DNA from 3 places in the Priestia sp. Y58 genome. Region 2 is predicted to be linked to each of the others. Evidence: predicted binding sites of a transcription regulator. Region 2 holds the regulator's gene; each other region holds the start of a gene.
The links. The regulator Rex, encoded in region 2, represses fermentation and respiration genes when NADH is low (regulators of the CRP and FNR family bind a similar motif). The targets are predictions, from matches to a motif close to TTGTGAAATATTTCACAA.
Positions count from the first base shown of each region.

Region 1 (3,286 bases), on a different contig from region 2:
ACCCAATCCCACGCATTTTTCCACGCTTGTTTTTCAACTTTTCCTCGAAATTCAAATGCTACACCGCGGCCAATCAGCGAAAGCAAAAGAAGAACAAAAAGAACATATGACCCGCTTAATAGCGTTGCATACCAGTTTGGAAAAGCGGCAAACATAGCACCGATTGCTGAAATTAGCCAAACTTCATTTGCATCCCAAAAAGGACCGATTGTATTAATAAAAGCTCGTCGCTCTAAGTCGTTTCTCCCTAAAAAACGAGACACCATTCCAATACCAAAATCAAAGCCTTCTAAAAAGATAAAACCAACAAACAGAATGGATACTAGTAAATACCAGAATTCATTAAGAGAAAACATTGTATCCCTCCTTTGTAAACGGATCAGTTGATGTTACTTTTGTATGTGCTTCGTGATCGTGATCTGGACCTTTTTTAATTTCTTTAACGAACAAGAACACCATAATCACAGCTAAAATTAAATAAAAGACTGAAAACGAGATAATAGAAAACAGCAATTCACCTGCTGTGACACCAGGAGACACGGCATCTTCCGTTTTCATATAGCCAAATACAACCCAAGGCTGACGGCCAATCTCTGTCATAATCCAACCTGCTGAGCTCCCAAGGAACGGAAAGGCAATGGCAATCGTCATAATACGTAAAAATAGTTTGCTTTCTTGAAGTTTTTTACGAGAAAGCAAGTACGTGCCCCAAATGCCTAATGCACATAATACGCCACCTAGACCAGCCATAATACGGAAACTCCAAAATGTTGTCCGAACGGGTGGAATATAATTTCCTGCTCCATATTTCGCCGTATACTGCTCCTGCAGCTCGTTCATCCCAGGAACGGAGCCTGAAAATTTCCCGTATGATAAGAAGCTTAATAAATAAGGTATTTTGATTTCGCTCGTATTTTTCTTTTCATCGGGGTGAATATTTGCTGTTACTGTCCAAGCGCCTGGACTTCCGCTGTTTTCCCATAATCCTTCACTTGCGGCCATTTTCATCGGCTGTGTTTTAACTAAGTATCCAGCCTGTTCATGACCAGATAACGCAATTCCTACACCTGAAACTAACCCTACAATAATGGCAACTTGAAATGATTTTTTGGCAAAAGCCACATGTTTTTTCTTCAAGAGCATAACAGCACTGACACCCGTAATAAAAAAGGCGCCTGTTGCAAACGAACCTAAAATTGTATGAGGGAATTCAACCCACAGCTGACCGTTTGTTAACAATTTAAAGAAGTTATTCATTTCTAAACGGCCATTATTCAGCTCCATTCCAACCGGATGCTGCATAAAAGAGTTAGCCGTTAAAATAAAGAACGCTGAAAAAATAGTACCTAGACTAACAAGCCAAATACATAGACAGTGCAGCCATTTAGGCAAACGATCCCACCCGAAAATCCACAGCCCGAGGAACGTGGACTCCATAAAAAACGCTAGCAGTGCTTCAATAGCGAGCGGCGCACCGAATACATCTCCTACAAACCTTGAGTACTCTGACCAGTTCATGCCAAACTGAAATTCTTGTAAAATACCTGTTACGACTCCGACAGCAAAGTTAATCAGGAATAAGTGCCCCCAAAACTTTGCCATCTTTTTATACTGTTCATCTTTTTTTACTACGTACATCGTTTCCATGATCGCTACTAAAAAGACAAGGCCGATAGACAGCGGTACAAAGATAAAATGAAACAGCGTCGTTGATGCAAATTGAATACGTGATAGTATGACTGTATCCATCTTCTTTCTCCTTTCATATATAAGAACATTCATCATTTCTATAGATACTTTGCTCATTTCTGAGTATCTTTTACTTACATTGTGAAACATTGAGCATAATAATTCGAGAGATATGCTCAGTATTTCACATACATATGTAATATCTCTCTTTCTATTTACATAGTATAGTCTATTTTTTTAGCTGTGCACGTACATTTTTTGAACGTTTTTAGACTAAAACGTGACTTTCTTGTGACAAAAAAGTGAAGGATCTCTTTATTTTTTTCATAAAAAAAGCACGCTCTGATTTGAGCTTGCTTCCCTACGGTCGATATTTTGCTTTCGCATTTAATTTAGATTGACGAATGATTTGGTTGATGACTTCAGAAAACACAATACCAATGGCAATTGAACCTGAAATCATAAAGGCTTTCGCTGCAAGACTAATCGCTTCATTATAATTATTTTCTACAAAGTTACGCATGGCATCGTATGCTGTTCCTCCTGGAACGAGCGGAATAATACCTGCTACGGTGAAAATAATGATCGGCGTTCGGTAAATTTTTGCGTAAATTTGACTAATAATAGCAATAAAGAAGGCCGATGCAACTGTGCTTGGAATTTCATCTACGCCATAGAACGTTAGCAAATAGTAAATGAGCCAGCCAATCATTCCGACAAAGCCACTTTTTAATAATGATTCACGTGGAACATTAAAAATGATCCCAAATGCTGCTGAAGCAATAAAACTTGTAATTATCTGCTCTACGATATGCATATGATGCCTCCCTTCTATAGAAGCGTAAATACAATGGCAATACCTGCACCAATAGCGAATGCCGTCAGAAACGCTTCTGCTCCTTTTGATAATCCAGACAGTAAATGTCCCGCCATTAAGTCTCGCACTGCATTGGTAATGGATAAGCCAGGAACGAGAGGCATAACGGATCCAATAATAATTTTATCAATTTGCGTGCCTAGTCCTGAAGCGACTAAAAGAGCTGATAAAAGTCCAATAACTAACGAAGCGGTAAACTCAGCAAAAAAGCGAATCGGAATAAGACGGTGGAAATACACCACGGTTAAAAATCCGAGACCTCCTGAAAACATAGCTGGAATAAAGTCCGTCCATAAACCTTGAAACATGATTAAAAAGCATCCGCTAGAAATGGATGCAGCTGCAAGTTGAACCCATAGTGGAAAAGCTACGTTCGTTGCTTCAATTTCTTGTAGCATTTCATACGCTTCCTCTAAGGAGATGTTTCCTTGACTGATTGTTCTTGAGACGCTATTTACCATGGTTACTTTTTTTAAATCTGTCGTTCGTTCGGAAATACGAATTAACTTCGTTTTCGTCGGTTCTTTCGTTTCAAGTGAAAACATAATCCCTGTTGGCGTCACATAGCTGTGGGATTTTTTTATACCGTAAGACGCTGCAATCCGCATCATTGTGTCTTCTACTCGATACGTTTCTGCTCCGCTTTCTAACATAATTTTACCTGCTAGTAAGCTAACGTCCATAATTTCATATTTATCTAATTTTTGTTGTGTCATCAAA
Region 1 covers NZ_JAKWFL010000006.1:303,878-307,163, forward strand. The annotation lists gene cydB (cytochrome d ubiquinol oxidase subunit II) at 1-356, opposite strand, end outside; gene MMB68_RS19570 (cytochrome ubiquinol oxidase subunit I) at 343-1,749, opposite strand; gene MMB68_RS19575 (threonine/serine exporter family protein) at 2,051-2,506, opposite strand; gene MMB68_RS19580 (threonine/serine exporter family protein) at 2,521-3,282, opposite strand.
Region 1: a site for Rex is predicted at 1,829-1,846, ahead of MMB68_RS19570 (cytochrome ubiquinol oxidase subunit I). Genes of this name have one in related genera too.

Region 2 (3,286 bases):
CTATAAAATTAAAAAGTTGCAGCAGCAATATAAAAATCAAGATGATTCATCTAAATAAAAAAACCACTGTTTCAGTGGTTTTTTTTACATACTAACATCTTCTCTTTCTTGCTCTGCCCTTGCCTTTAACACTTTGCGATACGAAATGCGGGAAATAATGATGCTGATTTCATACAAAATTAAGAGCGGCACTGTCACCATCATGTGCGAGAGCAATTCCGGTGGTGTAATAAGTGCGGCAATAACTAGCAGTACGAAATAGGCATACTTTCGAATTTGAGATAAAAACATAGGCGTGATAATTCCTAATCGCGTCAAAAACATGACGACAACAGGAAGCTGAAACAACAGCCCAAAAGGCAGTGTGAGCTGCATTAAAAAAGAAAAGTATTCATTAATGCCAATCACTTGGTTTACATTCAGCTCATCAGAAACGCGCGTCATAAAATCGACGACAAATGGAAACAACACAAAATAAGAAAAAGAGACACCGCCGATAAAGAGAAAAATGGAAACAGGAATATATCCAAGCGTTACCTTACGCTCTTTTTCATATAAACCAGGACTAATAAATGCCCAAAGTTGATACAGTGCAACAGGAGCTGCAAGTACACAGCCAATAATAACAGCAAACTGCATATAAATCTTAACTGGATCTGTTAGCCTAAATGCATTCATCGTTAAATTTTTTGCCTCATCAGCATGCTGTAAATAGACAATAACTTTATCCGCTATAAAAAAGCCGCCAATTGTGGCAATGACAAAGAAAAATAAAACAATTAAAATGCGTTTTCGCAGCTCTCCTATATGATCATATATTGACATTTCTTGTTCGGTCATACTATGATCACCCTTTTACTCTTTGTCATCTACTTGACGCTGTTTATCTTTTTCACGATCTTCTGATGCACCGCTAGCGGCATGCTTAAACTCTCTAAGCGTTTGCCCGACTGATCTTCCTAGCTCCGGTAACCGTTTCGGTCCAAAAATAAGCAGTGCTACAATCGCAATAATAATCCAACTGCCTGCTCCAATCCCCATATTCCCACTCTCCTTATTAATTTAGACTTAAGGAAATCGTAACACAGTCCATCTTATTCAACAGGATAATTTTTCAAAAAGTAGACAAGCGACTGTAATTCTACAGCCAGATCAATATGATGCAGTCGAATCTCATCCGGTACGTTTAAGCGTGCAGGAGTGAAGTTTAAAATCCCTTTAATTCCGCAATTCACTAAACGATCGGTAATTTGCTGAGCCACAGTGGCAGGAACGGTTAAAATCGCCACTGAGATATCATCACTCATATAATCTTCCAATTGGTCAAGGTGATAAACCGGCACGTCGCCTACTTTTGTACCGACTTTATCTTCTATCACATCAAAAGCGCACTCAATTTTGGTGTTATTATTTTTAATAAAATTATAATTTAAAAAGGCCGTTCCCAGATTCCCTACGCCAATAAGTGCTACTTTCGTTACTTCATCTTGGTCTAACGTTTTACGGAAAAATGTAAGTAAATAATTCACATTGTAGCCGTATCCCTTTTTCCCTAATGCTCCAAAGTAAGAAAAATCCCGGCGAATAGTAGCAGAATCAACTTTCACTGCCTCACTTAACTCCGCTGACGAAACACGCTGTTTACCAGAAGCATGCAAGTTTTTTAAAAAACGATAATAAAGCGGCAATCGTTTAGCCGTTGCTTGTGGTATTTTTAATTGTTCAGTGTTCACGTTGTACCCCCTCAGTTCATGTATGTCATTACTAACATTTTCAAGTCATATTGCATTACCTTTCACAAAGCCTCAACCGCTTTGAGGTAGCGCTTCCAATTCTCTCTCTTTTCTCTTGTTTTATATATACTCCGCTTCACACCCCGACGCCTTTTGTCTATCCAGCACTACTTAAAGTCGGTAGCTAGAACGAAGCAATTAGCCCTTCAAAGGATCCGTTTGTTAGTCATGACGGATTTTCTACATCCATCATATATAAGTTCAGAGATGCACTTATCTCTTATTTTAACATAGTATCCTGTATAAAATGTGCAGGTAAAATCATTTTATTTCATGAATCAAAACATTCGCTTCATCATTTGTTCTTGTCCCTCTGCAAATTACAAACGCTTGTAGGAAGAACTTGTAGTTGAAAATATGTTAAAATACACTATGGATATACTACTAGAGGTGAAAAAATGATTATTCTACAATTGAACGGTATTACAAAATACTATGGGGCAGAACCCATTTTATCGAATATAAAGTTAGAAGTACAATCAAAAGACCGCATTGCCCTAGTGGGACGAAACGGTGCTGGTAAATCAACTTTATTAAAAATTATTGCTGAGCAGCTTTCTTATGACAGCGGAGAAATTATTAAACCTAAAGGTGTTTCCATTGATTATATGGGACAAGATACAGTTCTTGAGTCAACACTCTCCATATGGGAAGAAATGATGACGGTCTTTGCTCCGTTAAAGAAGATGGAAAAAGAATTACGTACGCTTGAAACAAAGATGGGCGATCCAGACATTTTTAATGATTCAGTTCAATACGAAAAACTAACCAAAGAGTACGATCAGCTTCAAGTAACGTTCAAAGATTTAGGCGGCTATCAATATGAAGCGGATACACGATCTATTCTTCACGGTTTCCGTTTTTCAAACTTTGACTATAGCACCCCTATTTCCTCCTTGAGCGGTGGACAAAAAACGCGCTTGGCTCTTGCAAAACTGCTTTTAACAAAGCCAGACTTGCTTATTCTGGATGAGCCTACCAACCACTTAGATATTGAAACTTTAGCATGGCTGGAACAGTTTCTGCAAGGGTATGAAGGAGCTATTTTAATTGTTTCACACGATCGTTACTTCCTTGATAAGGTCGTAAATCAAGTGTATGAAGTCACACAAAAAACAACGGTCAAGTACACGGGCAACTACTCTAAATACCTTGTACAAAAAGCAGAGCGATATGAAAAAGAGTTGCGTCAGTACGAAAAGCAGCAAGATGAAGTCGCAAAACTAAATGATTTTATTCAGCGAAACATCGCCCGCGCATCGACTACAAAACGTGCGCAAAGCAGACGTAAGCAGCTCGATCGAATGGAGTTAATAAATCGACCTAACGAAGGCGAAAAATCAGCTAGTTTTTCGTTTGAAATTGAGCGTCAAAGCGGAAATGAAGTCTTAAACCTCGAAAACGTGTCCATCGGATATGATGAACACAAATACGTCGTCCAAGACGCAAACCTTCGGATTAAAAAAGGTGAAAGCCTTGCGTTGGTTGGCCCT
Region 2 covers NZ_JAKWFL010000019.1:11,603-14,888, forward strand. The annotation lists gene MMB68_RS27210 (YdiK family protein) at 1-58, shown strand, start outside; gene tatC (twin-arginine translocase subunit TatC) at 85-840, opposite strand; gene tatA (twin-arginine translocase TatA/TatE family subunit) at 856-1,041, opposite strand; gene MMB68_RS27225 (redox-sensing transcriptional repressor Rex) at 1,095-1,733, opposite strand; gene MMB68_RS27230 (ABC-F family ATP-binding cassette domain-containing protein) at 2,192-3,286, shown strand, end outside.

Region 3 (3,286 bases), on a different contig from region 2:
GCCAAATAAATTGCTAAAGAACGCTAAAATCAATGCTGACAGTAACGGAGGCGCACCAGCGGCCACAATGACAGATAAAAATGCTGCGTACATAGCGCTGACGTGAGCCGTGTTACTTGCAAAAAAGTAGTGAGAATAAAAATATGCAATAGCTAGTACAATCAACGCCGTCATCCAAGACATATGACTAACAGTGCCTTTCATCAGATCACTGAACCAAGGAATCATGCCTAGATCATTTAAGAAAGTTGCCATCATAACCAAAACAGCAAACCAGACTAATGTATCCCATGCTCCCTGTTCTTTTTTGATGTCCGACCAGCTTAACACTTGCGTTAAAAGCAGCGCACATAGACCAATAAAAGCAGTTGTTGTTGCATTAATATTTAAATTAGCTCCAAAAATCCACAGCACAAGAAGAAGTAAAAATACGCCAATCATGTACCATTCTTCTTTCTTTAGCGGACCCATTTCATTTAGTTTTTTTGCTGCAATTTCAGATGCTTCCGGCGTTTCTTTTAATTCTGGCGGATAAAGCTTATAAATAACGAGCGGAATAACAATTAAACTAATAATTCCAGGTACGATTGCAGCCGCTGCCCATCCAACCCATGAAATAGTCTTTCCTGTAATTTGTTCCGTCATTTTAACAGCAAGAGGATTGGCCGCCATTGCCGTTACGAACATAGCCGATGTAATCATATCTCCTTGAAACGATACTTTTGTTAAGAAAGCACCGACTCTGCGCTCCGTACCGTCTCCAGTTCTCGATCCGTATGTTTCAGATAAAGAACGAATGATTGGAAGAATAATTCCTCCAGCTCGTGCTGTATTAGACGGCATTGCAGGTGATAAAAGTAAATCACTTACGATAAGAGAATACGATAGTCCCAACGTCTTTTTACCGAACAAACGAACAAAGATATAGGCAACCCTTGTTCCTAGACCAGTCTTAATAAAACCTCTAGAAATAAAGAATGCAATAACGATCAACCAAATCGTCGTATTTTGAAAACCGCTGAGCGATTGTTCAAGTGTTAATGTATTAGTTAATACAATAATGGTTAAAGATAAAATAGCTACACTGCCTAATGGCAATGGTTTAATGATAAGACCTACGATAGTAGCCACAAAAATAGCGAATAAGTGCCAAGCCTTCACATCAAGTCCGGACGGAGGTGTAATAAACCATAAAACAAGTCCGATTGCCAGACAAATTAATAAAGGAATAAACTTCACTTCGCCGGCAGGCTTTTTAGTTGTTTCAGCCATAATCTTTCTCCTTTCATGTTTTTAAATAATAATAGTAGTATGCTCTTTCCCCTTCGTACCCAATACTTGTCCACTGTAAAATAAAATAATTGTAAAAATACGTTTCATAAGGATGATATTGTAAATTTGTGAAGTGTTGAGCATAATTCCTTTATTATTTTATCATACATATTGACAATTTTTATCTTTCACCTTCATTTTATTCCCTTCAAAATAGCTTGTAAGCGTTATTTCATCAAAATAAATAAGCTGCATGAGTTCATCATGCAGCCTTGCATTTAACGATTTACTTTTTGAATAAACACGACTTTGAGATAATCACCTGACTTAAATTCTTTTATTGTTTTAAAATCAGCTGGAAGAGAGAACTGCTCCATCATTTTGTAACGTTCCCCTTTTTCGTTAAAAGCTTTTTCAATAAACGAATGAAATTTTTTCATATCAAAATTACTTGCATTCGTCGAAGCTACAATGACACCATTTGGCTTTGTAAGAGCAATGGCTTCTTTTAATAAATCTTTGTAGTCTTTTGCCGCGCTGAACGTATGCTTTTTCGATTTAGCAAAGCTCGGCGGATCTAGCACCACAAGATCAAACGTCATATTCTTCTTAACCGCATATTTAAAATACTTAAAAACATCTTCCACAATAATGTCCTGTGCTTCGTGATCAATTCCATTTACACTAAATTGCTCAATTGTTTTTGCCAAGCTGCGATTGGCTAAGTCGACACTTGTTGTTTTCGCAGCTCCTCCAAGAGCGGCCGCCACTGAAAATGCGCCTGTATACGAAAACATGTTTAGAACGGTCTTTCCTTTTGCATATTTATCTCGAATCGTTTTACGGACGTCTCGCTGATCTAAAAAGACCCCAACCATCGCTCCGTCATTTAAATAAACGGCAAAACGAATACCATTTTCTTTTACAATTAAAGGGAATTCACCTTTATTTCCTGTGACAAAATCATCTTCTTCAATATACTGCCCTTTTACGTTGAAACGTTTTTTCTGGTACAGCCCTTTAAAGTTAGGCGCAGATTTTAAAGCTTCAATAACGTATTCTTTAAATTGATAAATTCCTTCACTATACCAACTCGTGACGTAATATCCGTCATAATAATCAATGATTAAGCCGCCAATTCCGTCACCTTCACTATTAAATACACGAAAAGCAGTTGTATCTTCAGACGCATAAAAATCGTGACGAGAGGCAATAGCTCGCTCAATTTTTCGTGCAAAAAATGCCGCGTCAACTTGTTCACTTTTCTTCTTCGTCAGAATCCATCCGTAGCCTTTGTTTTGTTTTCCATAATAGCCTTTGGCTAAGAATTGATTCTTTGGAGTGACTAAGTTAATAATAACGCCTTCTTCTTGCAGTTTATGACCATCAACAAGCGCATCTTTTTCAATGAGTGGATAACCTTTATTCACTTTTTTAATAAAAGCTTCTTTGGCTATAACTTGTACTTCTTTTCTCATGTGTACACCCTATCTATTTAATTTAGTTCATTCTAGTTTTATCCATTTTACGAGAATAATCTACATTTATCTTAACATAGATAACCGGTAATGTTTCCAGTTACAAAATAGAAAAGCAGAGGATGCCTTGAAGCACCCTCTGCTTGATATGAATGAAAAATGAAATGTATGTTTTATGTTTTAAGATAAAAAATTATGAGCACTCTTGTCCAGTATATGCATCGAACTTAAGCGTCTGCTGCTTGCTTCCGCTCACTAAAGTCACCACGTATACAGTTATTGAGTTTTCTGTTATAAGCTCAATATGCTCTACTTTTCCTTCTTGATGTTTTAAAGCAAGAACTTTTACAGCGTTCTCCGTTAACGGCTGAAGATTATCATGTTTTACATGTGTGATTTCACCCGAAACCGCATCGATTGTAACTGTGTATTCCGTATTATCTTTGATTATTTTCACTGTGAAAATCGCTGCGTTTTGATCATATTCTACTATTTTCACCTTACCTGCATATGTAGCCAATGCAAGATCTTTTGCA
Region 3 covers NZ_JAKWFL010000006.1:322,084-325,369, forward strand. The annotation lists gene MMB68_RS19635 (anion permease) at 1-1,272, opposite strand, end outside; gene MMB68_RS19640 (class I SAM-dependent rRNA methyltransferase) at 1,551-2,750, opposite strand; gene MMB68_RS19645 (PepSY domain-containing protein) at 2,944-3,286, opposite strand, start outside.
Region 3: a site for Rex is predicted at 1,399-1,416, ahead of MMB68_RS19635 (anion permease). Genes of this name have one in related genera too.